2 regions of the Streptomyces sp. NPDC046831 genome follow, and region 2 is predicted to be linked to the other one. Evidence: riboswitches for the same ligand, from Rfam matches in the RefSeq annotation. Region 2 holds a riboswitch; the other holds the start of a gene.

Region 1 (13,979 bases), on a different contig from region 2:
ACGACGGCGCCGCAGGAGAGGACCGCGGCGAAGCCGATCATCGCGGTCTGCACGGCGAAATGCCGCAGGGCGATGCTGAACAGGACGGACGGCAGGCCCATTCCGACGTAGGCGACGACGAAGAACACGGCGAGGACCCCCGCGCGTGAGGCGGGCCCGGCCACTGACACGGCCCGTTCGACGCCTCCCTTGAACAGCAGCCCGGAGCCCGCCCCCGACAGGGACACGGCGACCAGGTAGAGCCCGAGCGCCGGACGGTAGAGGGCCACGGCGCACAGGACCAGGCCGACCGGGAAGACCACTGCCCCCACGGTCAGGACCCGGGGCAGCGGCAGACGCCCCAGCACCAGCTGCGCGGCCGCCGCGGAACCGAACATGAGGAAGGCCGCCACGCCGACCACGAGGTGCGAATCGGTGTGCAGGGTGCCGTGGAGCACGCTCGCCCCGAGGGAGGAGATCAGGCCGAGGATCGCGAAGGCGAAGGCGCCCAGCGCGCCGGCCGCGCCGAACGTCCGCCGGCCGCCGGGGCACAGGACGAACCGGGTGGGCGGTTCGGCCGCGGGCAGCTCCCGGTCCACGGTCTCCGGGGTGCACAGCACCAGCGCCAGGCACACTGCCATGGCGAGCGTGAAGATCGCCTGGGTGGTGATCAGGGGCGTGGGCAGCCACTCGGCGACGGCTCCGGCGACCAGGGGCCCCGAGGCCAGGCCGCCGAGATTGGCGGCGGTGGCCACGATGCCGGGCAGCACCGAACCCGTCCGTTCCGGACGGGCCTCGTGGTGGAGGTCGTGCAGGTACGTCGTCGCGGTCGAGGCCATCAGCCCCAGTCCGACACCGTTCAGGATCCTGCCCGCGATCAGCCCCGGCAGGTCCCGCCACAGGATCAGCACGACCGACGCGACGATGCCGACGAGCAGCGCCGGGACGATGATGCGCCGCCGGCCGAGCCGGTCCGACAGGTGGCCCAGGCCGAGGAAGGCGGCCGCCGCGCCCACCACCATCGAGGCGTAGGCCACCGTGACCGTAATCGCGCCGAAGTGGTCCCGGGCCTCGTACAGCGGCCACAGCGGGGTCGGCGCGGTGCCGAAGGCCATCAGCACGGTGAAGGCCACCGCCACGAACCAGAAGCCGGTCGTGTGCGAGGCACGGCGCCGGGTGGGGGCAGGGGGCGGCAGGTCGGCGCGAGCGGGTGCGGGGGTCCGGTGGGTCGGATCGCCGGGAGCGTCGGCTGCGGGACGGCTCAGCGGCGTCGGTAGGGCGGGCAGGAGTACCCCTCCTCGGGCGGAAGTGGATGGCCTCCTCCATCCTCCTCACCAGCCAGGATCAGTGCCAACGAATGTTTTTGCTGGGATCGAGCAATGCGAGTGATACTTCACGGGTGGAGCTACGTCAGCTGGAGCACTTCATCGCGGTCGCCGAGGAGCTGAGTTTCACGCGTGCCGCCCGTCGGCTGCACGTGGTGCAGTCGGGGGTGTCCGCTGCGATCCGCTCCCTGGAGCGCGAGCTCGGCTGCGCGCTGTTCGAGCGCACCTCGCAGCAGGTCCGGCTCACCGGGGCGGGCGCGGCGCTGCTGCCGGAGGCCCGGGCCACCCTGCACGCCGCCCAGGCCGCCCAGGACGCCGTGCGCGCCGCACAGGACACGCTGCGCGGCACGGTGAACGTGGGCGCCATGGCCTCGGTCGAGGTGGTGGACCTGCCCGCGCTCCTCGGGCAGCTGCACGCACGGCATCCGGCGATCGACGTACGGCTGCGGCTGGCGACGACCGGCTCGGCCGGACTGGCGCACGCGCTGCTCAGCGGGGACCTGGACGTGGCCTTCCTGTCGCTGCCCCAGCACAAGCCTGCCGGGATCGACGCACGGGAGCTGGCCACCGTGCCGCTCGTCCTGGTGGTGAGCGCCGGCCACCCGCTCGCGCAGCGGGGGAAGGTGGCACTCGGGGACCTCACGGCGGAACCCTTCGTGGACTTCCCGCCGGGCTACGGCAACCGCGAGGTGGTCGACCGGGCGTTCGCGGCGGCGGGCGTCGTACGCCGGGTGGCGCTGGAAGTGCCCGACATCGACATGGGGGCGGCACTGGTCCGGCACGGGCTGGGCATCGCCTTCCTGCCCGCCTTCGCCGTCGCCCGCACCCCCGGACTGCACGTCCTGGACGTCCACGGCACCGTGCTGCGCTGGAGCATGCATCTCGGCACGTCGTCGACCCGGCGGCCCAGCTCGGCCCTCGGGGCGCTGCTCGACCTGGTCGACCTCCACGTCATCGCCCTGTGACGCCCCGGGCCCGCTGCCCGGGGCGTCACCCGTCGGTGGTGTCCGGCCCCCTGCGCCCGCCCCGCTCCGGCCGCGACATCCGCAGCGGCGGCCGCTGCCGCCGTGGCACGGTCGGCGGAGCCGGAGAACGGTCACCCGGCGGATCCGAGGGCCTGGGAGAAGTCCGTCCCGAGCTGCGACATCAGGTCGTTGAACTCCTTCTCGCTGATCGCCTCCCGGAGCACGGCCAGTACGGCCCGCACACCCCGGTCGGCTTCCTCCTCCTTGAGCATGGTGCGTTCGGCCACGCGCCGCACGCTGTCGGAGTGGCCGAAGCGCTCGATGCGGTCCGTGGCCCCCCGGCGCACCGCCTCCGCGAGGCCCTCGGGGAGTTCGGTGATCAGGTCCCTGGCCTCCCCCGGGCTCAGCCTGTGGGCCAGCGTCTCGAGCGTGGCCCAGGTCAGGTCCGCCGCCTCCTGGCGGCTCAGTCCGGTGCGCTCGGCGACGGTTCGGACGAATTCCTGCTCATCCATGCGTCGTCCTCCTTCGCTGCTGTGTTGCGACGAACGGCGCGACCCCCTGCCAGCCTCCCACGCCGCCCCGGCCCGCGCCCGCGCACGGACGGCGGTGCCACGGCCACCCGCAGCCTGCCGCCTCCGTACCCCGTGGTGCGCAGGGCCCGGCGGGCTGGTGCTGGCCGGCGTGGCGTTCGGGCATCCGGTGTCGGTGGTCACCGCCCCGGGGATGGAACCCTAGGTCGCCGGACTGCTGCGGGCCTACGGTGCCGAGGTCCACATCGTGAGGGAGCCGCACCCGGCACGGGGCTGGCAGTAGGCCAGGCGCGAGCGGGTGGCCCCGCGGGCGCGAGGACGACTAGGCAGTTTCGTTTGGATCATCGGGCGGACGAGAGGAAGATGCCCGCGATGTCGAGTCCGGCCAGGTAGATGGTGGCGGTCTTCTCGTAGCGGGTGGCGATGCCTCGCCACTGCTTCAGGCGGTTGACGCACCGCTCGACGGTGTTGCGCTGCTTGAAGGTCTCGCGGTCGAAGGCTGGTGGCCTGCCGCCTCGGCTGCCCCGACGGAGCCGGTGGCTGCGCTGGTCTGCGGGGACGGGGATCACGGCCCGGATGCTGCGTTTGCGCAGGTGCTCGCGGATCGCGCGGGAGGAGTACGCCTTGTCGGCCAGGACCAAGTCCGGCCTGGTGCGAGGTCGGCCTCGCCGACGGGGAACGCGGAGGCGGGCCATGACCTCGGTGAAGGCAGGCGCATCACCGGCCTGGCCTGCGGTGAGAACGAACGCGAGGGGCCGGCAGCGGGCATCGGCGGCGAGGTGGAGATTTGTGGTCAGTCCGCCGCGGGAGCGGCCGATGGCGTGGTCGCCGGGTTCGCCGGCCGGGGCCCTTTTTTGCGGGCTCCGGCCGCGTGCTGGTGGGCCCGCACGCACGATCGTGGAGTCGACCGAGACGGCCCAGTTGAAACCGGTCGACGTACCGCTCGTCGGAGGGATCGCCGCCGGCGCCCCGCCAATGGAACACCTTGTCGAATCTCTGACGTCCGGGAGACGGCCTTGGTAGTGCTCCTGCCGCCGCGAGCGTCGGCCCTGCGGGAGACCCCCGCATGCTCCGGCTGGGCGCCGCGCGTGCATCCCGGGGCGCAGGGACCGCCGTCGAAGGTCATTTGTGCACGTCAAAAGCGTTTTCGTCGCGTCGCTAAATTTCGTTCGGCATTTCGCGTGGGATGAAGACTGGTTTCTACATAAGAGAGGGCACCGAAAAAATAAGGAGTCTGAGGATGAAGCACGTGTGCCCTCATTACGGGGAGCCGCTGGATGAGGCGGACGATGACTGGCTGTTCGGTGACGCTCCGGTACCGCAGGCCGCTCCATGGGCCGCCTCCGAGTCGGCTGGCGGCTGGCCGGTGCAGTACGAGGGCGATGACGACACGGCCGCGGTGTCCGCGGATGAGTGGTACGAAGACGACGATCCGGATCCCGGCGTCCTGGCCGATGGACGCCCCGCGAAGATCCCGTCCGAGACGCGAGACCGGCTGTGGGTCTACGGCTACTTCACTCTCAAGCGGATGATCAGGGACGGCGAGATCTTTCGAGAAGTGCGCAGCCAAGGACCGCGCCGTGCGCACCGGTTGGAGGCGCTCTTCATGCCAGCTTGGTCGGCGGCGGTTTGTCTGGCCACACAGGCGCCATCGACGACAAACTCGACGAGGAGTGGCCATGTCACCCCGTTCACACCTGAAGCCGGCCGCAGGAGCAGCGGCCGCGTGCCTTCTGATAGTCGGCTCCGGCCTGCTGGCGGGCTGCGGCACCGCGACGGCAGACGGCCCTGCGGGGGGCGGTACGCAGACGGACGCGGCGCCGACCGCCATCCACGGCCAGGCGCAGCAGCCCGTGCAGACCACGACAGCTGGCTGGAAGCCGCTCGCCGACGCTCTCGGTCGCACCGGCACCCTGATGAAGGGCACCGTCTACCGTGTTTCGCTGCCCCGCAAGGACCTCAAGGTCACGACCCGGGGTGTCGCCGTCCAGCCGGGCCTCGCGCTCGGTGGCTACGCGGCCTTCGCCAAGTACCGCGACGGGACCATGCTCATGGGCGACCTGGTCGTCACCGAGGACGAGCTGCCCCGGGTCACCGGCGCGCTGCAGGCCGCCGGGATCGAGCAGACCGCGCTGCACAAGCACCTGCTGCAGCAGTCCCCGGCGATCTGGTGGACACACGTCCATGCCATGGGCGACCCGGTCACTTTGGCCAAGGGCCTGAAGTCCGCGCTGGCCGCCACTGCCATCCCGCCCTCCTCGCCGTCTCCGGCCACCCAGCCGCCCATCGGCCTGGACACCGCCGGGGTCGACAAGGCGCTCGGCCGCAAGGGCACCGCGGACGGCGGCATCTACAAGTTCTCCATCCCTCGCAGGGACACCATCACCGACGGCATGCACGTGCTGCCGCCCGCGCTCGGCATCACCACCGCCGCCAACTTCCAGCCGCTGGGGGGCGACAGGGCGGCCATCAACGGCGACTTTGTGATGACCGCCTCCGAGGTGCAGAAGGTCATCCGCGCGCTGCGCAAGGGAGGCATCGACATCGTCGAACTGCACAACCACACCCTGAACGACCAGCCGCGCCTTTTCTACATGCACTTCTGGGCCACCTGCGACGGCGTCACCCTGGCCAAGGCACTCCGGCCGGCCCTGGACGCGACCGCGCTGGCCCCCATGCCGTGATCGGGGGCCAGATCGTCTACGGCGCCGTGCTGTCGGCCGTCGTCGCAGCCGTCCTCGTCGCCCTTCCCCCGTGGCCGCAGCCGTGCCGTCGTCGCGACCGGTGCGCTGGCCGCGGCGGTCGGCCCCCTGTACTGGAACGCGATCCTGCGCGCGGCCCATGGAGACCAGTTCTTCGACGCACCCGTGATCGTCTTTCCCGTCAGCTGGCAGGACACCGGCTCCGGCGCCTTCACCCTCGCCGTTGCCTCCCTCGGCTACGGGCTCGGTCCGCTTGTCGCACAGCCGACCCGCACCAGCATCCGCTATGCGCCCTTGGCCGCCGTCGCGGCCCTGCTCGTCGACGTCTACCTGTACTGAAGCACCGCGACGCTGTGGTGCGCGAGGGCGGCGTGCGGGTCGGCTCCGTGCTGCAGGTGGTCGGTGTGATCGAGGCTTCGAGGCTGTGAGCGGCGGCTTTATATGGCCGCAGGACCTTTTCAGGGCGATGCGGTCGGCCGCCTGAGAGGCTGCCCGAGCCGAATGTTCCAGCGCCCCACACGCCCGCTGAGCTCTGTTGTGGACAGGGGCGGAACGTCGATCCGCCAGAATGCCGACTCTGGGGCGCCGAGCACTCGCACCCCCACAGCCCGCACCACGTCCGGCTCCACCACTGCCACACCACGCCCCGCCGGCTCCGCGGCCGACTCCAGCCACGCAGCGATCCGGTCGCAGAAGTGCCGTACCGACTCTCCGCCATGCGGTGCCGAGTCCGGATCCGCCAGCCACTCGCCCACTGCCGCCGGCTCCTGCGTGCTCACCTCGGCCAGGGTCGCGCCACGCCAGCGACCTACATCCAGCCCGGCCAGCTCGGGTACGACAGTCGCGTCCAGATCGAGGGCCTTCGCCGTTTCACGACAGCGCACCGCTGGAGCGACCCAGGCACGGTCCACCGGGGGAAGGGCCTCAGCCGATGCCCGTGCGAGCTTCAGGCCGGAGGCGTCCAGCGGGCACCCGTCGTCGAAGCGGGCCTCCCGCAGCGCCGCGCTGATGGCTGGTGAGATCAACGTCACTCGGCTCGTCATACGTCCGCCCTGGCCTCCAACATCGCTGCTGTCTCGTGGACTTCACAGCCCCGTGCCTCAATGTCGTGCTTCCACGCGCCCTTGGCCGGCTGCTCCCCGCGCGGTACCTTCTCGTCGATATCGACGACGGATTCGCGGAAGCCGGTGGGATTCCGGCACGGTCGCGCCACTGTAAGCCCGGTTCGCACCCCTGGTGCGGGCCGCGCAAGTCAGACCCGCCCCGTCGTCCTGTGCACCACCGAGACGGGACGCGAGTTCCCCAGGAGGGCCTGCCATGGCGCAGTCTGTCGCTCAGCCGACCACCACACCCACCGCCGTACCCGCCAAACTGCCGATCGGCGCCATCGCGCCCTGGGCGGTCTTCTTCGGCATCCTGACGCTGGTCCTGCTCTACTTCGTCGGGGTCGAGCAGAGCGCCACCTCCGTGATGAGCGGAGAGGACGTCCACGAATGGGTGCACGACGCCCGCCACCTGCTCGGTTTCCCCTGCCACTGACGGCAGCAGGGAACGCACGAGCCCATGAACTCGGCAACCGTCCGCACACTTCTCGTGCGCGGCATGCTCGCGGGCCTCGCCGCGGGCATGCTCGCGCTCCTCGTCTCCTACTTCCTGGGCGAGCCGAGCGTCGACGCGGCCATCGCCCATGAGGAAGCACACGCCCACGAACACGAACACGGCGTGGAAGTCGTCAGCCGCACCATGCAGTCCACCGCCGGCCTGTCGACCGGTGTCCTCGTCTACGGTGTCGCCTTCGGCGGCATCGCCGCCCTCGCCTACTGCTTCGCGCTGGGCCGTATCGGGCGCTTCGGGCCGCGTGCGAGCGCACTGCTCCTCGCGGCCTTCGGCCTGATCGCCCTGTACGTCGTACCGTTCCTGAAGTACCCGGCCAACCCGCCCGCGGTCGGTGACCCCGACACGATCGGCCAGCGCACCACTTCGTACTTGCTGATGATGGTGCTCGGGGTGCTGCTCACTGTCGGCGCGGTGATCCTGGGCAAGCGCCTGGCGCCACGGCTGGGCAACTGGAACGCAACGGTCGCCGCGGGCGCGTTCTTCGTCCTGGCCGTCGGGCTCGCGTACGCGTTCCTGCCGTCCTTCAGCAAGGTCCCGGAGCACTTCCCGGCCGCCGTGCTGTGGGAGTTCCGGCTGGCCGCGCTGGCCGTCCAGGTGACTTTGTGGACTGCCTTCGGGCTGGTCTTCGGAGCTCTCGCCGAACGGGTACTGGCTCCCTCGAGGGCCGGTGCCGGTGAACAGAGCAGTGGCACACGCAAGGCCCCCGTGCCGCAGTGAGCACGTCCTACCGGCACATCAACTTCCTGGGCCGCTACCTGTTCAACATCAAGGCCAGCGGACCCGGCCAGGGCCTGCGTCCCTTCCTGGACCCGGACGCCATCGAGGACGAGGAACACGAAGACTGGCGGCCGGCGCACCCGAGGTTGGGCCGGTGGCTTGTCCGTGCGCGGCAGGTTGCTGGGGTCAGTACAGGTAGACGTCGACGACGAGGGCGGCCAGGCCCGCGAGCAGCGCACAGGTGGCGGTGCGGTGGGCGGGTTCGTTGCAGAGCGGGCCGAGGCCCAGGGCCATGGCGCCGGTGGCGAGGGCGAAGACGCCGGAGCCGGTGTCCTGCCAACTGACGGGGAAGACGGCCAGGGGTGCGTCGGTGAAGAACTCCTCCCCGTGGGCGGCGCGCAGGATGGCGTTCCAGGCGATGGGCCCGGCTGCTGCGGCAAGTGCGCCGGCTGTGATGACGGCGAGGCGCCGGGGGCGGGCGGCGAAGGCGAGGAGTACGGCGGTCAGGAGTGCGGACAGGGCGGCACCGTAGAGGATCTGACTCCAGGAGATCACGGCGGTGGGGTCCTTTCCGGGGGGCCGGGCGGGTGGGTCAGGCGGGTTCGCGGCCCAGGAGGGTGGCCCGCTGGTAGTACTCGTACAGGCCGTCGAAGACGGGGCGGGTGACGGTGATGGTGTGCTCGTCGTCGCCGATCATGGACAGGCCACGCAGGACGACGTCGAGTCCGGGGGCTTCGGGGGCGTCGAAGCGTTCGTCGTCGAGGTCGGCTTCGTGGACGATCTCGGCGATGCGCTGCAGGGCGGCGTCGCCAGTGAGTTCGTAGCGGCGCAGGATGGTCTCGAAGCTGCAGTCGCCGTGGTGGTGGCCGAGATCGACTCCGCGCATATCGAAGGGCGTGGCGTCGGCCGGGACCTGGGCCGGGTCGGTGACGAAGACGAAGACGGCGTCGGGGTCGATGAAGCGGCGGATCAGCCAGGCGCAGGCGGCGCGGTCAATGTGGATGCCGGCGCGGGTGGCCCACTTCATGCGCTCTCCTCGGTCGGGTCGTTGGCGGGGTGCAGGGCGGCCACGGCGGCCTCGGCGGCACGCCGGACGGGTGGGGGGAAGTAGTCGCGGCGGTGGATACGCCGCAGTTCGGCGCGGAGTTTGCGCACTATTCGCTGCCGTTCCTCGGCGCCGAGGGCGCGGGTTTGTTCGGCTTGGGCCAGGACCTGCTGGTATTCGGCGGTGCGGGCGTCGGCCATGGTGCGGGCGAGACGGCGCTCCTCCTCGGTGCTGGCGGGGTGGGCGATCCACACGGTGGCGGTGCCGCCGAAGTCGGTGATCTCCTCGGCGGTCCACTCCAGGTGTTCGCGGGTGCGGGCGTCGGCCGGGAGAGCGATCAGGCCGTCACTGATCTGGGCGACGCCGAGCCGCTTGAGCTTGCGCCAGATGGTGATGCGCGGTGTGGAGGGCTCGCGCGGAAGCCGGTAGGACAGCAGCACCCACCGCCCCGGCCCGCCGGCGGAGGGCTCCGGGCGGTCCTGGCCGGTCATCCCTGCACATTCCGCATGCCGGGGGCGGCCTCCGGTGCTCCGGTGCTTCCGCCTCCGGTGCCTGACCCGCAGGGGCCGACCAGCAGCGCTGCCCCGGCCGCAGCCAGCAGCCGCAACGAAGTGTTCACGTTCATCGCTTCCGGGCTCCCTTCCTGAGCCTCCATGATGATGTAACCACGGTTACATCATCGGGCGGACGGGTGCCGGGCGTTCGCCGACACACCAACACCCGGCACCGCCCGATCCGCCCTCCCCGGACGACGAACCCGCCTGTAACCCTCACGGACGGAGAACACCGCCAGTGACCGCCCCCGACCACACCCCGCCGTCCCCGCCCCGGGCAGCCCCGGCCCCCGCGGAGGACGCGGCCGGTGATCTCATACCGTTCCGGCAGGCGGTCAGGGCATGGTTCACGATCTCGCTGCAGACCTTCGGCGGCCCGGCCGGGCAGATCGCGGTCATGCAGCGCACCCTGGTCGAGGACAAACGCTGGATCGGGCAGCAACGCTTCAACCACGCCCTGTCCTACTGCATGCTGCTGCCCGGCCCCGAAGCCCAGCAGCTGGCCATCTACATCGGCTGGCTGCTCAACGGCACCCGCGGCGGACTGGCGGCCGGCACCCTGTTCGTCCTGCCCGGCGTACTGGCGCTGCTGGCCCTGTCCGCCCTGTACGTCGGCTTCGGGACGACCGCCGCGATCACCGGCCTGTTCGCCGGCCTCGCCCCGGCCGTGGTGGCCATCGTCGCCCAGGCGGTATGGCGGGTCGGCCGCCGCTCCCTGACCCACCCGGCCCTGATCGGCCTCGCGGTCGCCTCCTTCGCCGCACTCGCCTTGTTCGCGGTCCCGTTCCCCGCCGTCATCGCCGCCGCGGCCGCCATCGGATGGCTCCTGGCACGCTACGCCCCGCACACCCTCAAACCTTCAGCCGCTCACACAGCCGGCAACGGGCCCGCCCCGCTGATCCCGGACGACGCGCTGCACCACGAGCCTCCCAGCCGCCGCCGCGCGGTCCGCATCCTGCTGACCGGCCTGGTCCTGTGGACCATCCCGGTCGCGGCTGTCGCCGCACTCACCGGGCCGGGCAGCACGTTCACCGCACAAGGGCTGTTCTTCTCCGGCACCGCGCTGGTCACCTTCGGCGGCGCGTACGCCGTCCTCGCCTACGTCGCCCAGCAGGCCGTCCAGCACTACGGCTGGCTGTCCGCCGGCGAGATGGTCCGCGGACTCGCCCTCGCGGAGACCACGCCTGGCCCGCTGATCATGGTGGTCCAGTTCGTGGCGTTCCTCGGCGCCTACCGCGACCCCGGCGCCCTCAACCCATGGACCGCCGCCCTGCTCGGCGCGCTGCTCACGACCTGGGTCACCTTCGTGCCCTGCTTCTTGTTCATCTTCCTCGGCGCCCCCTACATCGAGCGCCTGCGCGGCAACCGCTCGGTCTCCGCCGCCCTGACCGGCATCACCGCCGCCGTCGTCGGAGTCATCGCCAACCTGGCCCTGTACTTCGCCGAGCACACCCTCTTCACCAGCATCAACACCTACACCGCGGGGCCGCTGCAGCTGCCCCTGCCCGACCCGGCCACCATCCGCCCCGCCGCCCTGGGTATCGCCCTCGCCGCCGCGTTGCTGATCTTCAAGCTGCGCTGGAGCGTTCTGCGCACCCTCGGCGTCTGCGCCGCCCTCGGCCTCGGCGCCGTCCTCGTCGGCCTGCCCGGCACCTGAGCCTGGCTGACAGCGCTGCTCCGTAGCCGATCTGGCTCCAGGCGATCATTGCGTCTCCCTCCGCCGAGGCGGGCGAGTTCACCCTTCGGCCCTCACGTTAGGACGGCGGGAGCGGGTGCTCATCCGGTCCGGCGGCGATCACCCTGCCCGCCATAGGCCGAGGGTCAGGTGAGCGGCGTGTCCTCGCCGTACGTACACGCCGTCGTACGCATGTGATCGCTCCTGTAGTTGGGCCGGCCGCCGGCAGCCAAGACGCACCGCTTCTGACGATCCCGCCTCCGGCGCGCCCGCGCCATGCATGATGATGGGCAGACCATGGCCGAACCCGGTACGACGCCGCACCAGGCGCCACTGCCCCTTCTGCGGGCAGCCGTGTTCGCCGTCGTCGGGACCGTGCTCGGGGTGTGCGCGCACCATTTGGTCGCCGCGGGTCCGGTGCCGTGGCGGCAGAGTGCAATGGCGATGGGAGCGTTCTACGCGCTGGGCCTCGTCGGGGCTCGTCAGCCTCGTTCACTGGCAGCAGTGGCGGTGACGTGCTGTCTCGCCCAGGCGGGGCTGCACGTCTGGCTGATGGCCGAGCATGCCGCCGGTGCACCCCCGATGACCATGGCCGTGCCTGCACACATGCGTCACGCGGCCGGCACCCACGAGGCCTTGCACGAGCGACTGCACGCCTCGTGGACGATGACGGCGGTACACGCCCTCGCCGCCGTCCTTGTCGCCGTGCTGCTGCACCGCGCGGACACCGTGTGCTGGTCACTGACTCGCGGTCTGACGGCGGCGGTCGACGCGGTCCGCGTGCGGATCGGCATGGCACGCACTCTGTTGGACAGGTGTCCTGTTCCCCCCGTGGCCGGTGTGTGTTCGCCGGCCCTGGTCCGGCAGGTACGGGCACCGTCTCGTGGGGCGGTGCTCGCGGATGTGGTCGTACGCAGGGGCCCTCCCGGGCTGGGTCCACTCGCGTAGTTGACCCATCGAGGCGGCGTCCCGCACGTCCGTCCGCGATCCCCCATTCCTGGAGACACCCGTGTTGCATGCCCTGAAGGCACACAGCCCTGCCCGGCGCCTGACCCTGGTCACCGTGGCCACCGCGGCCACCCTCCTGCTCACCACCGTTCCGGCCGCCGCCCACGTGGAGGTCGAGTCCGACAAGGCGCAGGCGCTCGCCGAGGACGTCGAAATCCACTTCGAGGCCGAGTCGGAGTCCGACACCGCCGGGATCACGCAGATCCGAGTCGTCCTGCCCGAGGGAATCGCCCCGGCCGCCGTGAGGTATGGCGAGGGCCCCAAGGGCTGGAAGTTCACTGCTGCCGCCGACGGCTATACCGTCAAGGGTCCGGCTGTGAAGATCGGTGAGAACGCCGAGTACTCGATCGTCGTCCAGCAGCTGCCTGACGCGAAGGAGCTGGCCTTCAAGACACTGCAGACCTATGGCGACGGACGCGTCGACCGCTGGATCGAGCTGGACAACAGCGGCGAGAACCCGGCCCCGGTTCTTGAACTGAAGGCGGCGGCCGCGAGCTCGAAGCCGACCGGCCCCTCTGCCGGCGCGAGTGCATCTGCCTCGCCGACGCCCGCCGCCGAGGAGACTCCGGCCTCGCCCTCTTCGCAGGCGGCCGAGACGGAGAAGGATGACGACAGCGGTCTTTCGGCGAGTGCCTGGACGGGCATCGTCGCGGCGATCCTCGTCGTGGCTGCGGCCGTGGTCGTCGTCGTACGCCGCCGGAACGGCGCCCAGCAGTAGTCGCCGCCTCTTCCGCAGGCCCTCGCACTCCGTCCGCAGCTCGGGTGCGAGGGCCCTCACATGTCAGTCGTGCGGAGCCTGCCCGCTCACCCGGTGGTCCGCATGACTGAGCGCCTCCATCACCAGCCGGCGCAGATGCCCGTCGCGGAGGCTGTAGTAAACGTGCCGCCCTTCGCGCCGCGTCGTCACCAGCCCTGCGAGACGCAGCTTCGCCAGGTGCTGGCTAACCGCCGTCCGGGACGCCTCGCACCGGTCGGTCAGCGAGCCGACGTCCGACTCGCCCTGCGCGATCAGCCACAGCAGATGCAACCGGGTCACGTCGGAGAGCATCGCGAACACCTCGGTTGCTTCTGCGAGACGCGCGCTGTCCGGTGGGCGCAGATGTGCACCAGGTGCAGTTGGCAGGGCTTCGCGAGCAGGCATGCACACAGCGTAGAGGCCAAAACCTAGTAGCAGTGGCCGCCCGGATGCGAAGCAGACCTATAAGTGCACACGTGCGCACCTGACGGATACAGTGGGAGTCTAGTCGCGCTCGTTTCGCCCGACCAGGGATCGCCGCATGCTCTCCGTACTGCGCAATCGCACCTATCGACACCTCTTCACCGCCCAGGTGATCGCCCTGGTCGGCACCGGCCTGGCCACGGTCGCCCTCGGGCTGCTTGCCTACGACATCGCGGGCGCCGACGCCGGCTCGGTACTCGGTACTGCGCTGGCAATCAAGATGGTGGCGTACGTCGCGATCGCCCCGGCCGTCGGAGCCGTAGCCCACCAGTTCCCCCGGCGGACCGTGCTGGTGGGCGCGGACCTGATCCGGGCCGGTGTCGCGCTGACGCTGCCGTTCGTGGACCAGGTCTGGCAGAGCGTCGGCGTGCCGGGTGAAGGCGCGGACCGTGCGTTCCTGGTCATCGACGTATCCCGGCGAGAGGTTCCGGGCAAGCTGCTGGTTGCGCCAGCGCTTGATCATCGCCTCGAAGACCTGCTCGTCCGGCCGTAGCAGCGGAAGACCGTCGATCAGGTGCAGCCGAGCAGACCCTGGAACGAGGCCGTCCCCACCCATCCGCCACCGCTCTCCGTGGATCACATCTGACGCGAGAATTTAGGGCAAGACGACCGGGAGCGCGTTCGGGGGCATGCGATCGTCTGA
Region 2 (13,979 bases):
GAGCGACGGCACTCGCGCCGGTCCGAGGACGGACACCCCCCGGCGCGGCCCCGAGCCACCAGGAAGGCGCGCCGCAAAGACGCCCAGCGCCGCGTCCTCCACACGGCCGTACCGCGGACGCACCGCCCCGCACGGGCGACCTCCACATGCGCGTTCCTCCCGGCGGCCCTTCACTGGAGGGGGACACCCCACCGGCACGACCCCGGCGCCCCAGGAACGCCCGGCGGCGAAGAGCAGCGGGAGGAGCCATGCACGGTCACCGCGCACGCTGGACGACGGGTGCCGCGCTGACAGCGGCCGCCGCCCTCGGCCTCACCGGCTGCTCCGACGACGGCGGCAGCCCGTCGGACGCGGTCAGCAAGGCGTCGTCCGCCGCCGCCTCACTGGCCTCGCAGGCCAACGAGGGCCTGGCGTCGGCGACCGCCGAGGCGGGCCGCCGCCTCGACGAGGTCAAGAACGGCGTCGACGCCCGCAGCTCCGTGCGGCTCGGCTCGCCGGCCACGGCGTCCGACGGCCGCACCACGGTCGACGTCGGCGTCACGAACTCGGCCGACTCCACCAAGTCCTTCACCGTCCAGGTCAACTTCAAGAAGCCCGACGGCAGCCTGCTCGACACGGTCGTGGTGTCCATCGACGACGTCCCCGCCGGACAGACCGGCAAGGCCGTGGCCCGCAGCACCCACACACTCTCCGGCCAGGTCAAGGCCGAGGTGGGCGCCGCCCTGCGGCACTGAACCGAGCCTCCCCGGCCACCCGGCCCCAGCCCGCCCCGCCCTCCAGCAAGGCACCGCCCGACCCACCCCACCCGGCCCCCGGGGAAAGACGGAGAAGACCGGCCTGGTCGACTTCGACCAGGCCCTGTTCCAGGAGACGGCCCCGCCGAGACTGCCCGCCTCGGGCCTGACCGCGCCGCCGCCGGTCCCGGGCCGGCCGCAGCTCGGCCTCACGCCGCCGGCGGACGGCGGCGCTCCCTCCGGCACGCCGCAGACCGCCGCGACACCCGCCCCGACGGTGGGATGAGCAGGCCCGGCCCGGCCTACGGCCCCAGCCAGGCCGTGGTGTCCGGCCCGAGCCGGCCGCCGTCGAGCGGGGCGCTGCTGAGCAGCACCTCGCCGGCCGGCAGCCGCACCGCCTCGCCGGACAGGTTGGTCACGCACCGCCAGCCGCTGTCGCGGGTGAACTGCAGGACGCCCGGCGGGGTGTCCTCCGCCCAGGTCAGCGTCTCCCCCTCCAGCAGCTTGCGGCGCAGCCTGAGGGCCGTGCGGTACAGCTCCAGCGTCGAACCCTCGACGCCGTCCTGCGCCTCGACGGCGTACGACGCGAACCGGGCCGGCTGCGGCAGCCAGGCCCCGCCCGCCCCGAAGCCGTACGACGGGCCCGTGGCCGTCCACGGCAACGGCACCCGGCAGCCGTCGCGGCCCTTGCGCACGTGCCCCGTCTGCTCCCAGATCGGGTCCTGCAGCACCTCCGTGGGCAGGTCGGCGACCTCCGGCAGGCCGAGTTCCTCGCCCTGGTAGACGTAGGCCGAGCCGGGCAGCGCCAGCATCAGCAGCGTCGCCGCCCGGGCCCGGCGCAGCCCGGCCGCCTCGTCGACCGCCGGGGCCCGGCCGCCGGAGAGCAGCCAGGCGTTGTCGTCCGTGCCGGGCGGCAGCATCAGGCGGGAGGTGTGGCGGACCACGTCGTGGTTGGACAGCACCCAGGTGGCCGGCGCGCCGGCGGCCCGCGCCCCCGCCAGCGACTCCGTGATCACCGCGCGCAGCCCGTCGGCGTCCCAGCGGGTGTTCAGGTACTCGAAGTTGAAGGCCTGGCCGAGTTCGTCCGGACGGGCGTACAGGGCGCGCCGGTCACCCGGCACCCAGGCCTCGGCGACGGCCGTGCGGGGCGGGCTGTAGGCGTCGAAGATCTTGCGCCAGTCGCGGTAGATCTCGTGCACCTCGTCCCGGTCGTAGTACGGGTGGCTCCCGGGCGCCACGCGGAGCAGGGCGTCCTCGCCGGTGACGCCGACGTTGCCGACATCGCGCAGCGGCTCGTCGAGGTCCTTGGCGAGGGCGTGCGCCACGTCGACGCGGAAGCCGTCGACCCCGCGGTCGGACCAGAACCGGAGCGTGGTGCGGAAGTCCGCGCGCACCTCCTCGTTCCCCCAGTTGAAGTCCGGCTGCTGCGGGGCGAACAGGTGCAGGTACCACTGGCCGTCCGGCACGCGCTGCCAGGCGGTGCCGCCGAAGACGGACTGCCAGTCGGTGGGCGGGAGCTCGCCGTGCGCCCCGCGTCCGTCGCGGAAGACGTACCGGTCACGGGCGGGCGAGCCGGGGCCGGCGAGCAGCGCCTCCTGGAACCAGGGGTGCCGGTCGGAGGAGTGGTTGGGCACCACGTCGACGATGACCTTCAGGCTCAGCCGGTGCGCCTCGGCGACCATGGCGTCGAAGTCGTCGAGCGTGCCCAGGCGGGGGTCCACGTCGCGGTGGTCGGCGACGTCGTAGCCGCCGTCGGCCAGCTCGGAGGGGTAGAAGGGGCTGAGCCACAGGGCGTCGACGCCGAGGGCGGCCAGGTGGGTCAGTCGCTGGGTGACGCCCCGGACGTCGCCGAGCCCGTCGCCGTCCGCGTCGGCGAAGCTGCGGGGGTAGACCTGGTAGACGACGGCCTGCCGCCACCAGTCCGGGTTCCTGGACGACAGGTCGGGTGTCGACTCGTGCGAGGTGCGGACAGTCACGCGGCCTCCTCTGCGGCGGGTGACGGCTTCCGGCAGAAAGCACAACAATGACAAACCTGTCCACTTCGCCGGAATGTGAACACATTCCGCTCCGCCAGACCGAATGAGCGCCGGGCGCACGCCCGCCGGCCGTGCGCCCACCGGCAGCCGCCCCGGAAGGGGACACGCACTGCACCGGCCGCCCGCCCGGCCTTCGATCAGCGCCGCGAGCGGCCGATGTCCGCCCCGCACGGGACAGCACGGCCCGCCCCGCAGGGGGCCGCTCCGCGCCGGCCGCGCGCCCGCCCGTCAGCCGCCGTCCGCCACGCAGTGGGCCAGCAGGGCCCGCACGTCCGGGTCGACCACCCGGTAGCGCACCACGCGCCCCTCCTTCTCGCCCGACACGACCCCCGCCGCCCGCAGCAGCCGCAGGGCCTGGGAGACGGCCGGGTCGTTCATGCCGGTGGCGATCGCGAGGTCGGACACGGCCAGCGGCCCCGTGCGGTGCAGGGCCAGCAGGAGAGCGAGCCGCTTGGGGTCGCTGAGCAGGGAGAAGCGGTCGGCCCAGGAGCGGACGTGCCCGGCGTCGCCGATGGCGGCGACGGCGTCGCACACCCGGTGGCCGTCGATCGTGCGGCGGTCTGCGCGGTCCGCGGGGACGAGATGCATACCGTCATCCTCGCAGGCGCCCGGATGTGATCTTCCATACCTGCGCAGGTATGCAGCTATGCAGGGAACCGCTCGCGGCCCTACGGTGGGCGGGCCGTGGTGTTCGGGAAGCCGGTGACGGCCCGTCAGGGCCCATGCCGGAGCGGCCCTCGCCACTGTGATCAGGGAGTTTCCGGTCCACGTCCCTCCCCGGGGGACAGCCACTGGCCGTCGCGAGACGGCCGGGAAGGCGGGCCGGCGACGCGAGACCTGTAAGCCAGGAGACCGGCCACGGCAGCTCACGAAGTGATCCACGAGGTGCTGGAGCGTGATGACCGGATGACCCTGCCCGACCCTGCCCGGAAGCCGGCGGACTTCGCCTGGCGGCGTGAGGACACCCTCAGGACCGCCGGCCTGATGGCGGCGATAGCCGCACTGCACGTCGTCGCCTTCGGGATCCTCTTCCTCCTCGTCGTACCCGGCCACTACGAGGTGGGTTCCAAGGCCTTCGGCATCGGCCTCGGCGTCACCGCCTACACCCTCGGGGTGCGGCACGCCTTCGACGCCGACCACATCGCCGCGATCGACAACACCACCCGCAAGCTGATGGCCGACGGCAAGCGGCCGGTGCCGGTCGGCTTCTGGTTCGCCCTCGGCCACTCCAGCGTCGTCGTGGTGCTCGCCGTGATGATCGCCGGCGGCACCCGGCTGGCCGGGCGGGTGATGAGCGAGGACTCGCCCACGCACCAGCTGCTCGGTGTGATGGGGACGACGATCGCGGGCACGTTCCTCTACCTCATCGCCGCCCTGAACCTGGTCGCCCTGGCCGGCATCCTCAGGGTCTTCCGGTCGATGCGCGCCGGCACGTACGACGAGACGGAGCTGGAGCGGCACCTGGACTCCCGCGGGTTCGTCAACCGCTTCCTCGGGCGTCTGACCCGGTCGATCTCCCGTCCGGGCCAGATGTACCCGCTGGGCTTCCTCTTCGGCCTCGGTTTCGAGACGGCCACCGAGGTCACGCTGATGGTGATGGCGGGCTCGGGCGCGGCCGCCGGGCTGCCCTGGTACGCGATCCTGTGCCTGCCGCTGCTGTTCACCGCCGGCATGTGCCTGTTCGACACCCTCGACGGCACGTTCATGAACGTCGCCTACCACTGGGCCTTCTCGAACCCGGTCCGCAAGGTCTACTACAACCTCACCATCACCGGCCTGTCCATCGCCGTCGCCTTCTTCATCGGCACCATCGAGCTCGTCGGCGTCGTCCACGACAGGTTCGACCTGCGCGACGACGTGACCGGCTGGATCGCCGGGGTCGACCTCGACAGCGTCGGCTACGTCATCGTCGGCCTGTTCGTCGCGGTGTGGGCGGTGGCACTGGCGTACTGGAAGGTGGCGAAGGTGGAGCAGCGGTGGGCGGTGCGGGCGGCCGACACCCGCTAGTGCCGCGGCAGGCAACGTTCGCCCCGTCGCGACGCCCGGCACGCGCCCCCGTCCCCGAACCGGCCGAAAGCCCCGGTACACCCAGTACGAGGGCGTCCGGCCGGCACGCCGGGAGCACGCACCGGACGCCGCTCCTCGACGGGCGAACGCTGCCTGCCGCGGCATGCGCGCGGCCGTGCGCCTTGCGCCGGTCACGGAACCGGTGGCGGAGCCCGGCCGGGGGTCGGCCGGGGGCCGGGGATGTCGTCCGGTCGGGCGCCCGTCGGGCGCCGTTCCCCCGTCGGACGGCGCGGCGCGCTGGTGAGCGGGCCGCCTCGGTGGTGCCGTGTGAGGCGACCTGTTCCCCGGGCACCTCTGGAGGCACATCCGTGAGAGGCACATCCGTGGTCCGTCCCCCGGCCCGCGCCCTGAGCGTCCCCGTCCTCACCGCGGCCGTCCTGCTGACCGCGGCCGCCTGTTCGGCCGCGCCGGCCCCCGGGCCCCGCGTCGCCGCGTCGCCGTCGGGCGGCGGCCCGTCCCCGGCGGGCCGCCCGCCGAACGCCGCGCCCCCGCTCACGCAGGCCCAGGCACGGGCCGCGCTCATCACCGAGGCCGACCTCGGCGCGCCGTGGGCGCCGACGCAGGGCGCGGCGACCTGGCGGGACGGGCTGCTCAAGGCACGGACCGGCACCCCCGACTGCCAGCGCCTCCTCGACGTCCTCTACGCCGACGAGCTGCTCGGCACGCCGAAGGGCACGCACGCGGTGGCCGCCTTCGACCAGCCCGACACCGAGGCGCAGCTGCGCTACCAGGTCCTCGCGCTGCGCCCGGCCGACGTGGACCGCGTCCTGGCCTGGCTGGAGACGCTGCCCCGCACGTGCGCCAACTTCACGGCGACGACCACGCGCAACGGCGTGCAGGACGTGCAGGTCTTCGAGCAGACGCTGCCCCAGTTCGGGGACGCGTGCCGGGGCCTGGTGGTCAGGCTGACCGCCGACGACCCGGCCGAGGACGACCCGACCGCGCTCGTCCTGGACGTGGCCGCCGTACGCGTCGGCGACGACGCGATCACCGTCACCAACGGCGGTACCGGCGCCGTGTCGGCCGAGTCCACCCAGGGGGCGCTCCAGCGGGGCGTCGACCGCCTGGCAGCGGTGCACCGCCAGGGCCGCGCGAGCGCGTGAGTGCGATGCGGGGGGGGGCACGGACATCACGGCCGACTCCGTCGGTGCGCCCGAGCGCCGTCCGGCGGTGGCCGGGCAGCGAGCGAGTCACAGGAGTCACGCACGAGTACGGCCCGGGCGCGCGCGTACCGATCGGGAACGCCGGTCCCGGTCGGCCCGGCGCGCCATCGAACATGGCTCCGGGCGCACGCCGCCCGGCACAGCCCCGGACGCACGCCACCGAGCGACCCGGGCACACGCCGCCGAACACGACCCGGCGCGCACCGCCCGACACAGCCCCGGACGCGCACCGCCCCACACGGCCCCCACACGCGCCGCCCCACACAGTCCCGGACGCACGCCACCCGAACGGACCCGGCGCGCACGCCACCGGACACGACCCGGCGCACGCCACCGGACGCGGCTTCGGGCACGCGCCGCTCCCGCGGGCCCGCGTCCCGGTGCGGCGTCGCGCCCGCGGAAGCCCCCTCAGGTGTGTTCGGGGTGTTGCTGGAGCAGGCGGTCCAGGGTGAGGCGGCCCGCGGCCAGGTCGCGGGCGGCCGACGTCAGGGACCGGCCCTCCCGCTCGGCGAAGCGCCGCAGGAGCGTCAGCGCCTCGGTGAAGGGGATGCCGGCGTACTGGCCGACCAGCCCCTTGGCCAGTTCCACGGTCGCCTTCGCGGAGATCGCGGCCTGCAGGGACGTCAGCAGGTCGTGCTCGCGCGTCGGCTCGGTCGGCCAGTGGGCGAGCGCCAGGGCGGAGATGTCGCACAGGCCCTGCGCCACGGCCAGGTCGGCCGCGGGCAGGTCGGTGCCGGGCCGGCCGAGCAGGGTCAGCGCGCCGATCGCCCGGCCGTCGATGCGCAGCGGCACGGCGTGCACGCACGCGTACCCGGCCGCCAGCGCCCGCCGGGCGTAGCCGGGCCAGCGCGTCCCGGTGGCCAGGTCCGTCCCGGCGACCGGCAGCCCGGTGCGGCAGCAGTCGACGGAGGGGCCCTCGTGGCTCTCCGCCTGGAACAGGTCGAGGGCCGCGACGGGCTCCTCGGAGGAGGCCATCACGCGCAGGTCGCCGCGGGCGTCGGTCATCACCGCGCCCGCCGCGTCGACGGCCAGCAGGCCCACGCAGTACCCGCTGAGCCGGTCGAAGAGGTCCAGGGGGTCGAAGCGGTCGTCCAGCGTGTCGGCGAGGTCGACGAAGGCCCGCGTGAGCCGTTCCTCCCGGTTGGCCGCCACCTCCTCACGCCATGGTCCGTCGCGCCCCAGGGGACGCGTCTGGAAGTGCCTAGTCACGGTCGAACCTCTTCCTGTGCGTGATCACCTCGCGTGCCACGTCGAGGGCGGTGCGGCCCTCCACGAACGCGCAGGCGCGCAGCCGTGCCAGGGCCTCGTCCGCCGCGGCCCCGAGCTGGGCCATGATCATGCCGATGGCCTGGTAGACCTCGTCCTGATCCGTGGCGAGGCCGTTCAGCCAGGACTGCTGTCCCTGGGCCTCGTCGCCTTCCTCGCGCATCAGGGACATCAGGGCGAGGGTCATCACCCCGGCCACGTGCTGCGCGGTGTCGAGTTCCTGCCGGCCCAGTTCGCGCGGGACGTCGCCGTAGAGGTCGAGCGTGCCCACGCACACGGCGTCGTTGCCGAGCGGCAGGGAGTACACCGCCGCCACCCCCAGCTCGGCGGCCTGCTGGGCGAACACCGGCCAGCGCCGGGCGTCACGGCCGTTGGACAGGTCGCTGGCCAGCACGGGCGCGCCCAGCTCCGCGGCGTACAGGCAGGGCCCGTCCCCGAGGGTGGCCTGGACCGCGCCCATGCGGGCCGCCGCGTTGTCGCTGGCGCTGAGCTGCACGGGCATGCCGTCGGCGCGCAGCGAGACGCTCGCGCCCACCACCGGCAGCAGCTTGACCGCCAGGGTGCACAGCCGGCGCGGGACCTCCTCGGGCGGGACGCCCCGCACCCCTTCGGCGATCACGTCCACGAGGTCCCCCCGCACGGCCGCCGGGCCGTTCCCGGGGTCCGCCGCCGACTCGTCCCCGGGGTGCGGGGCGGAACCGTCCGCGGGGCCGGCCGGATCGTCCACGACGCCGGTGACCGGGTCGTCCGCCGGGATCCGCTCGCGCGCGGAGTCGCCGTCGCGGTCCGGGAGGTCGTCGCCGTCCCGGGGGTCCCGCCGGCGCGGGTCCTCGCCCCGGGCGCCGGAACCGTCGTCCCTCCGCTGCACGGCCACCGCCTCCTCACACCATCAGCGCCGCCATCGTCGTCCGCGGGCTGTCGCGGGCGGCCCGCACACGCGGGCCGACGGGCGCGGGGCGCCTCCTGCCCGCGGCGCGTTCATGACCACCCTTCGCGGGGGCACCGCCGACTACCCCGGGGCGGCGCGGCGAAACCGCCGCACGGGCGCCCACGGCGCATCCGCTTGGGGCCGGGGCGTCACAGCGGGGGCTGCGCCGGCGCCGGGCCCAGCGTCGTGGTGCCCGGGGCGGTGCGGTGCCCCAGCCCGGTGCGGTACGCGTCCAGCGCCGCCTCCACCCGGCCGGTGCGGCGGAAGAGGTCACCGAGGAGCCGGCACAGGTCCGCCAGGTCGCCGGCCGCGCCCGCCCGCTCCAGCAGGCTGAGCGCGCGGACGTAGTGCTCCTCGGCCGTGTCCGTGTCGCGGGCGTCCTCCGCGATGATCCCCAGCAGCCGGTGGGCGGCGGCCGCGTGCACGGCCCCGCGCTCGGGGGAGAGGTCGCCGAGCACGTCCCGCAGCAGGGCGGCCGCCTCCGCCGACTTGCCGCGCCGGTGCAGCACGTCGGCGAGCTCCACGGCGACCTGGCTCGTGTAGAGGGCGGCGCGCCGCTCGGCCAGCATGGCGCGTGCCGCGCGCAGCTCCTCCTCCGCGCGGTCCAGCTCGCCGTTCTGGGCGCACACGTAGCCGCGCATCCAGTGGCAGTTGGCGAGTTCGGTGCGCAGGCGCAGCCCGCGGTACAGCTCGGCGGCCTTGGCGAGCGAGGCGTCGGCCTCGGCGAGACGGCCCTCGGCGAGCAGGGTACGGGCGACGGAGCGGTGCATCCGGGCCACCAGCGCCGGGTCGCCCGCCTTCGGGGCGAGGGCCAGCGCGAACTCGGCCGCCTGGGCCGCCCGCGCCTGCGCGCCCATGTCCATGTACGGCCCGATGACGCTGGCGTACAGCAGGAGCAGGGCGTCCGGGTCGTGCAGGCCGCCGCGGTTGAGCTCGTCGAGGGCGGACTCCAGCAGGTAGACGGCGTAGCGCAGCTCACCGGCCAGGTAGTGGGAGACCGCACGGCCGCGCAGCGCGGGGACGCGGGCCGGCAGGGGCGCGTCGGCGAGGGCCCGCTCGGACCGCTCGAAGTACTCCCGGCCGGCGGCCAGCTCGCCCGTCTCCAGGGCGCACTCCCCGAGGCCGAGCAGTGCGGCGGCCCGGACGTCGGCGAGGTCGTGCGCCTCGCCCTCCTCCAGCAGCCGCGCGTACTCCTCGGCCGCCTTCTCGGCCTCTCCGGAGGCGAGGGTGCGCTGCGCCTCGGTCAGCCGCAACCGCAGGTCGGTGGCCAGGTGGGCCGGCCGCCCGGTGGCCAGCTCGTCGAAGGCGACCCCGAGCCGGCCCGCGAGATGGGTGAGCGCCTCGTCGGAGGGCCGCACCCGGCCGGCCTCGAGGGTGGAGATGTACGCGGGCGTGTACGCCGGCTCCGCCAACTGCCGCTGGGTCATGCCCTGTTCGCGGCGCAGCCGCTGCACCCTGCGCCCGATGGTCTCCGGGTCGTCCCGCTTCGCCATGCGCTTCATCATGCCAGTAAGCGCACGTACGGAAATCCTGTTCACCGACTTGCCGCCGCACGACCTCGAGTCGGCCAACTACCGCCTGCGCTCTTCACGTTCGGCCGTTCCACCCCTAGGTTGGTGAGCGCGTTAAACGTGCTTAATCCATCACTGTCGTTGCGAGGTCGGTTGCCGTGCCCGGACGTCCTGTCGCGCGCCCCGAACGCGTTCCCGCCCGGTACGTCAGGGGGTTCGGCGCGGCCGTCGTGGCCGTGGCCGCCCTGGTCACCGCCGGCCACGCGAGCCCGGCCCACGCGGCGGACAGGGCGGCACCGGCCCCCTACACGTCCCAGGACCGTTAGGGCCGGGCGCGACGGCAGTGCCTGCCGCGCACGGCCGGCCGCGGACGCCGGCCCGCCGCCTGCCGGCCGGCGGCGCGCGGCCGTCCCCGGCCGGGGCGCCACGCCGGCGTCCGGGCCCGGCACGCACCCTCACCCCGGCCGGTGTCAGTCGGGAAGCGCCCGGCGCAGGGCCTTGTCCAGGCGCCGGGCCAGTGTCGCGTCGTCCGGCGGGTCGTCGGCGAACAGGGCGCCCAGCTCCGCGGTGAAGGTCTGCGTGAAGGCGCCGTACAGCGGGGTGCGGGGCCGGGAGACCGCCTCGCGGAGCGCGCGCAGCAGGACGGCCCGGGCGTAGCGCGGGCGACCTGCGGCGTCACGGGGCATGCGGTCGGTGCTCTCGCCCGTGGGGGACGCGGGCGGCCCCGTCGGCGTCGACGCGTCCGTCACCGTGCACCGGACGTCGTTCCGTTCGTACGCCGACACCCGGGTCGCGGCGAAGCCCGCGTCCAGCAGGCAGCGCTCGCTCTGCGGACTGGTCAGGAACGTGACCAACTGGGTGGCCTTCTCAGCTCGTTGGGAGGACCGGGTCACGGCCAGGTTCTGCCCGCCGAGCACCGCGCGTCCGGGCAGCGGGGCCACGCCCAGCTGCTGCTCGGTGAAGGACTGGTGGAGCGTGCGGTAGGCGTAGGGCCAGTGCCGCAGGAAGGCCGTGCGGCCGCCGGCGAAGTCGCTGAGCGAGGCGGCCTCGTCGGAGTGGACGGCGTCGTCGAGCGTGTACGGACGCTCCGTGCGCCGGCGCAACTCGGCGATGCCGTCGGTCAGTTCCCCGACACCGGCCGTGTAGTGGCCCTGGTCGTCGGTGAGCGCGAAGTCGTCGATGACCGACGCGAACGCCTCGATCGCGTTGACCGTCCGGCCCTCGTACCCGGCGAGCTGCGTCGTCCAGGTCTTCTCGAACCCCGCCGGCCGGCGCTCGTCCAGCAGGTCCCCGAGGGCGCGCACGTCCTGCCAGCGGGCGCCGGGGGGCGGGTCGGGGCGCCGCACCCCCACGGCACGCAGGTGGTCGCGCCGGTAGTAGAGCAGCCCGACGTCGCTGTTGAACGGCACCGCGTACACCTTTCCCGCCCAGCGGGCCGTGCCGGCGACCGACGGGATGACGTCGCCGTCGACCGCCGTGTCCGGCAGCGGCCGGACGAGCCCGGCCTCGGCGAACTCGGGCACCCAGGTGACGTCCAGGTTGACCACGTCGTACTCGGCGCTGCCCGACTGCAGCGCCCCCAGCAGCTGGCTGCGCTGCTCGTCTGCGGAGCCGGGCAGCTCCACCAGCCGGGCGTGGTAGCGGGTGCCCTCCTTCTCCTGCTGCCGGTTCCAGGCGTCGATGAGCTGCTGGCGGATGCCGTTCTTGCCGGTCACGTCCCGGCCGCTGGCCACCACGATGTCGCCGAGCAGCTCGGCGGCGGGCGTCGCGGCCGGCCGCGGACCGCTCCCCGTGCAGGCCGCGGCCGCGAGCAGCGGCGTGAGCAGCAGGAGCGCGAGCCGCCGTGCGGCGGGCCTTCGGGCGGCGGACCGTCGTGGCGCGGATCGCCGTGGCGCGGGCCGCCGTCGTCCTCCGCCGTCGCCGCGTGCCCCGCCCTGCTCGCCGTCACCGCCCGGGCGACCGCCCCCGCCTTGGCGCCCGTCCCCGCGAGTCCCGGCTCGGACACCGCTCCCCGTTTGCGTGCCGCTCTCTGCTTGGGTGCCCCTCCCGGCCTGCGCGCCGCTCCCGGCCTGGGTGCCCCTCCCGGCCTGGGTGCCCCTCCCGGCCTGGGTGCCGAGCCCGTCCGCCGCGCCTCGGGGGCCGTTCCCGCTCTCGTGCCCTCCCCGCGTCCCCGGCATCCCGTGCCGCTCCCGCCGGCCCTGCGCACCGTTCGCGCCCTCCGCACCCTCGCCGTCCGTCCCGCCCCGCATGTCCGAGCGCATCAGCCCTCCCCGGCCCCGGCGCATCAGTCCTTCCCGACGCCGGCGCATCAGTCCTTCCCGCCCCCGGCGCATCAGTCCTCCCCCGTTCCGACCCGTGCGACCTCGTCGTGCAGGAGCGTGCCCAGGTCGTCACCCGCGTCCAGGCACCTGCCGCCGCTCGCCTCGGCGATCAGGGCGCCGGGCCGGCCCTGGTCGCAGGACCCGCCGACCAGGGAGACCATGTCCACCGGCACCCCGGCCCGCGCCGCCCTCCCCAGCACGTCCCGGAGGTTGTCGCCGGTCAGCCGGTTGTCGTCCTCGTCGTCGGTGACGTAGACGATCAGCTGCGGCCGTTCGTCGTCCCGGCCCCGGCCCGCCATGTCGGTCAGCGCGGCGAGCAGGGCCGCGTGCGGGTCGGCCTCGGCGTCGTGGACCCGGGCCCGGCCGTCGACCAGGCGCTCGGCGTCCTGGCGGCGGTGGCGGTCGAAGGGGAGCAGCACGTCGTACCGCCGGTCGCCCGAGGTGCCGTGCACCGCCCACACCCCGTACTCGTCCTGCTCGCCCAGTCCGCCGAGGGAGTGCTTCAGCAGGCCGGGGCCGCCGCTGGGGCCCTGCCACTGAGCGGTCATCGAACCGGAGCTGTCGAGGAGGTAGAGCACCCGGCCGGGGCCGTTGGCGCTGCGGTAGCGCTCGAGGGCCGTATCCAGCGCCGTCCGCTCGGCCGCGCCCGGCAGCGGACTGGGGTTGCGCAGGACGCCGACGCCGGGGTTCTCGGAGTCGAGCAGGGGGTGCCCGGCGCCCGTGGCGGACCGGAAGCCGGCCCGGCGGAAGGCGGCAAGGCCGTCCTCGCCGGTCAGCCACGTGTGGAAGCGGCCGACCGCCTCGTCCCGCGCGGCCGCGTCCCGGTCGCCGCCCTCCCAGCGCACCCGCACGAAGGCGGGCGTCAGGGCCGGCACGTCGGTCGGGTACTCGGCGGTCCGCGGCTCCCGTGTCGCCCGGGCGCAGCCGACACCGCTCTTCAGCAGGAACTCCGGCACGAGCGCGGCGGTGCGGAGGTCGGCGGCGGGGTCCTCGGGCAGCGCGCAGAGCAGGGCGGCGGACGTGGGGGCGGGCGGCCCGGCGGGGCGGATCCGCTGCTCGGCGCTGCGCGCGTCGGGCGTGCCGGGGCCGTAGAGGCCGACCGTCGCCAGCAGGGCGGAGCCGGTCAGCTCCGGATCGGGACGGCGCACCTCGGCGCTCCCGTTCCGCTTGCGCAGGTCGTCGACCAGCCGGGAGAGCGGGCGCCCGACGCGCTCGTCGAGCCCCGCCCCGGCGAGGTCCTGCGGGACGGCGAGCACGATCGGCGAGTACACGAACGGCGACGGGTAGGGCTGGAGTTCGGCGAACACGCGGTCGGACCGGTCCACGACGACCCGGTCCACGTCGGCCGTCGACGCGGGGATCCAGACGTCCGGCTGGGGGCCGATGTCCCGCTGCGGATCGGCGTCCTCGTCCAGCGGTTCCTGCCAGGCCCCGGTCTGCCGGCGCAGCGCGCCGACGGCGCCGGCCGCACCCGCGCTGTAGACGGTGATGCCGGTCCGGCGGCAGCCGTGCCCGGTGGTGTTCGTCCCGGAGGTGAGATAGGCGTCGGCGGCCGCGCGGACCGTCTCCTCCAGGTCCGGGTCGGTCAGCACGCGCAGCTCCAGCGGCGGGGCGCAGGAGTGGTCGTCGCCGAGGCGGAGGTACGCGTACGAGCCGAGGCCGACGGCGGCGAGCGTGAGCACCATCGCGACAACCACGGCGGCCCGGCCACCGAGCAGCCGGACGACGGAGCCGGCCCACTTCACCACCGTGCCGGCCAGGGCGCGGAGGCGGCCCAGGAGGGCGGTCACCGCACCCGGTGAGCCGGTGCCCGGCCGCGGTCCCCCGCCCGCTTCCCCGGTGCCGGACGGCGACGGTCCCCCGCCCGCATCGCCGGTGCCGGACGGCGACGGTACGGACGTCGGCACGGCGGGCTGCGTCCGAGCGGACGACGGCGACGGCGACGGCGACGGC

What was found. Region 2 has a riboswitch for cobalamin ahead of ABZ920_RS28580 (HoxN/HupN/NixA family nickel/cobalt transporter). Riboswitches for the same ligand answer to the same signal wherever they lie in the genome.
Region 1: linked by a shared signal. The riboswitch ahead of ABZ920_RS02615 (CbtB domain-containing protein) and the one ahead of ABZ920_RS28580 (HoxN/HupN/NixA family nickel/cobalt transporter) in region 2 are both predicted to bind cobalamin.

What each region holds. Positions count from the first base shown of each region.
Region 1 covers NZ_JBEYXZ010000002.1:150,042-164,020, forward strand. Annotated here, with positions in the region: gene ABZ920_RS02575 (MFS transporter) at 1-1,112, opposite strand, end outside; gene ABZ920_RS02580 (LysR family transcriptional regulator) at 1,379-2,269, shown strand; gene ABZ920_RS02585 (DUF2267 domain-containing protein) at 2,401-2,781, opposite strand; partial or broken gene ABZ920_RS02590 (pyridoxal-5'-phosphate-dependent protein subunit beta) at 2,933-3,079, shown strand; partial or broken gene ABZ920_RS02595 (IS5 family transposase) at 3,141-3,719, opposite strand; gene ABZ920_RS02600 (DUF1259 domain-containing protein) at 4,479-5,483, shown strand; gene ABZ920_RS02605 (hypothetical protein) at 5,667-5,840, shown strand; gene ABZ920_RS02610 (histidine phosphatase family protein) at 5,960-6,544, opposite strand; cobalamin riboswitch at 6,629-6,782, shown strand; gene ABZ920_RS02615 (CbtB domain-containing protein) at 6,819-7,040, shown strand; gene ABZ920_RS02620 (CbtA family protein) at 7,065-7,835, shown strand; gene ABZ920_RS02625 (hypothetical protein) at 8,022-8,390, opposite strand; gene ABZ920_RS02630 (chromate resistance protein ChrB domain-containing protein) at 8,428-8,862, opposite strand; gene ABZ920_RS02635 (Chromate resistance protein ChrB) at 8,859-9,371, opposite strand; gene chrA (chromate efflux transporter) at 9,673-11,091, shown strand; gene ABZ920_RS02645 (hypothetical protein) at 11,407-12,057, shown strand; gene ABZ920_RS02650 (DUF1775 domain-containing protein) at 12,119-12,835, shown strand; gene ABZ920_RS02655 (metalloregulator ArsR/SmtB family transcription factor) at 12,899-13,258, opposite strand; partial or broken gene ABZ920_RS02660 (MFS transporter) at 13,395-13,694, shown strand.
Region 2 covers NZ_JBEYXZ010000049.1:28,011-41,989, reverse strand. Annotated here, with positions in the region: gene ABZ920_RS28595 (hypothetical protein) at 249-734, shown strand; gene ABZ920_RS28590 (glycoside hydrolase family 13 protein) at 1,037-2,710, opposite strand; gene ABZ920_RS28585 (metalloregulator ArsR/SmtB family transcription factor) at 2,999-3,358, opposite strand; cobalamin riboswitch at 3,439-3,646, shown strand; gene ABZ920_RS28580 (HoxN/HupN/NixA family nickel/cobalt transporter) at 3,677-4,777, shown strand; gene ABZ920_RS28575 (hypothetical protein) at 5,146-5,940, shown strand; gene ABZ920_RS28570 (GAF and ANTAR domain-containing protein) at 6,409-7,209, opposite strand; gene ABZ920_RS28565 (GAF and ANTAR domain-containing protein) at 7,202-8,134, opposite strand; gene ABZ920_RS28560 (helix-turn-helix transcriptional regulator) at 8,344-9,687, opposite strand; gene ABZ920_RS28555 (hypothetical protein) at 9,864-10,031, shown strand; gene ABZ920_RS28550 (extracellular solute-binding protein) at 10,176-11,420, opposite strand; gene ABZ920_RS28545 (substrate-binding domain-containing protein) at 12,038-13,979, opposite strand, start outside.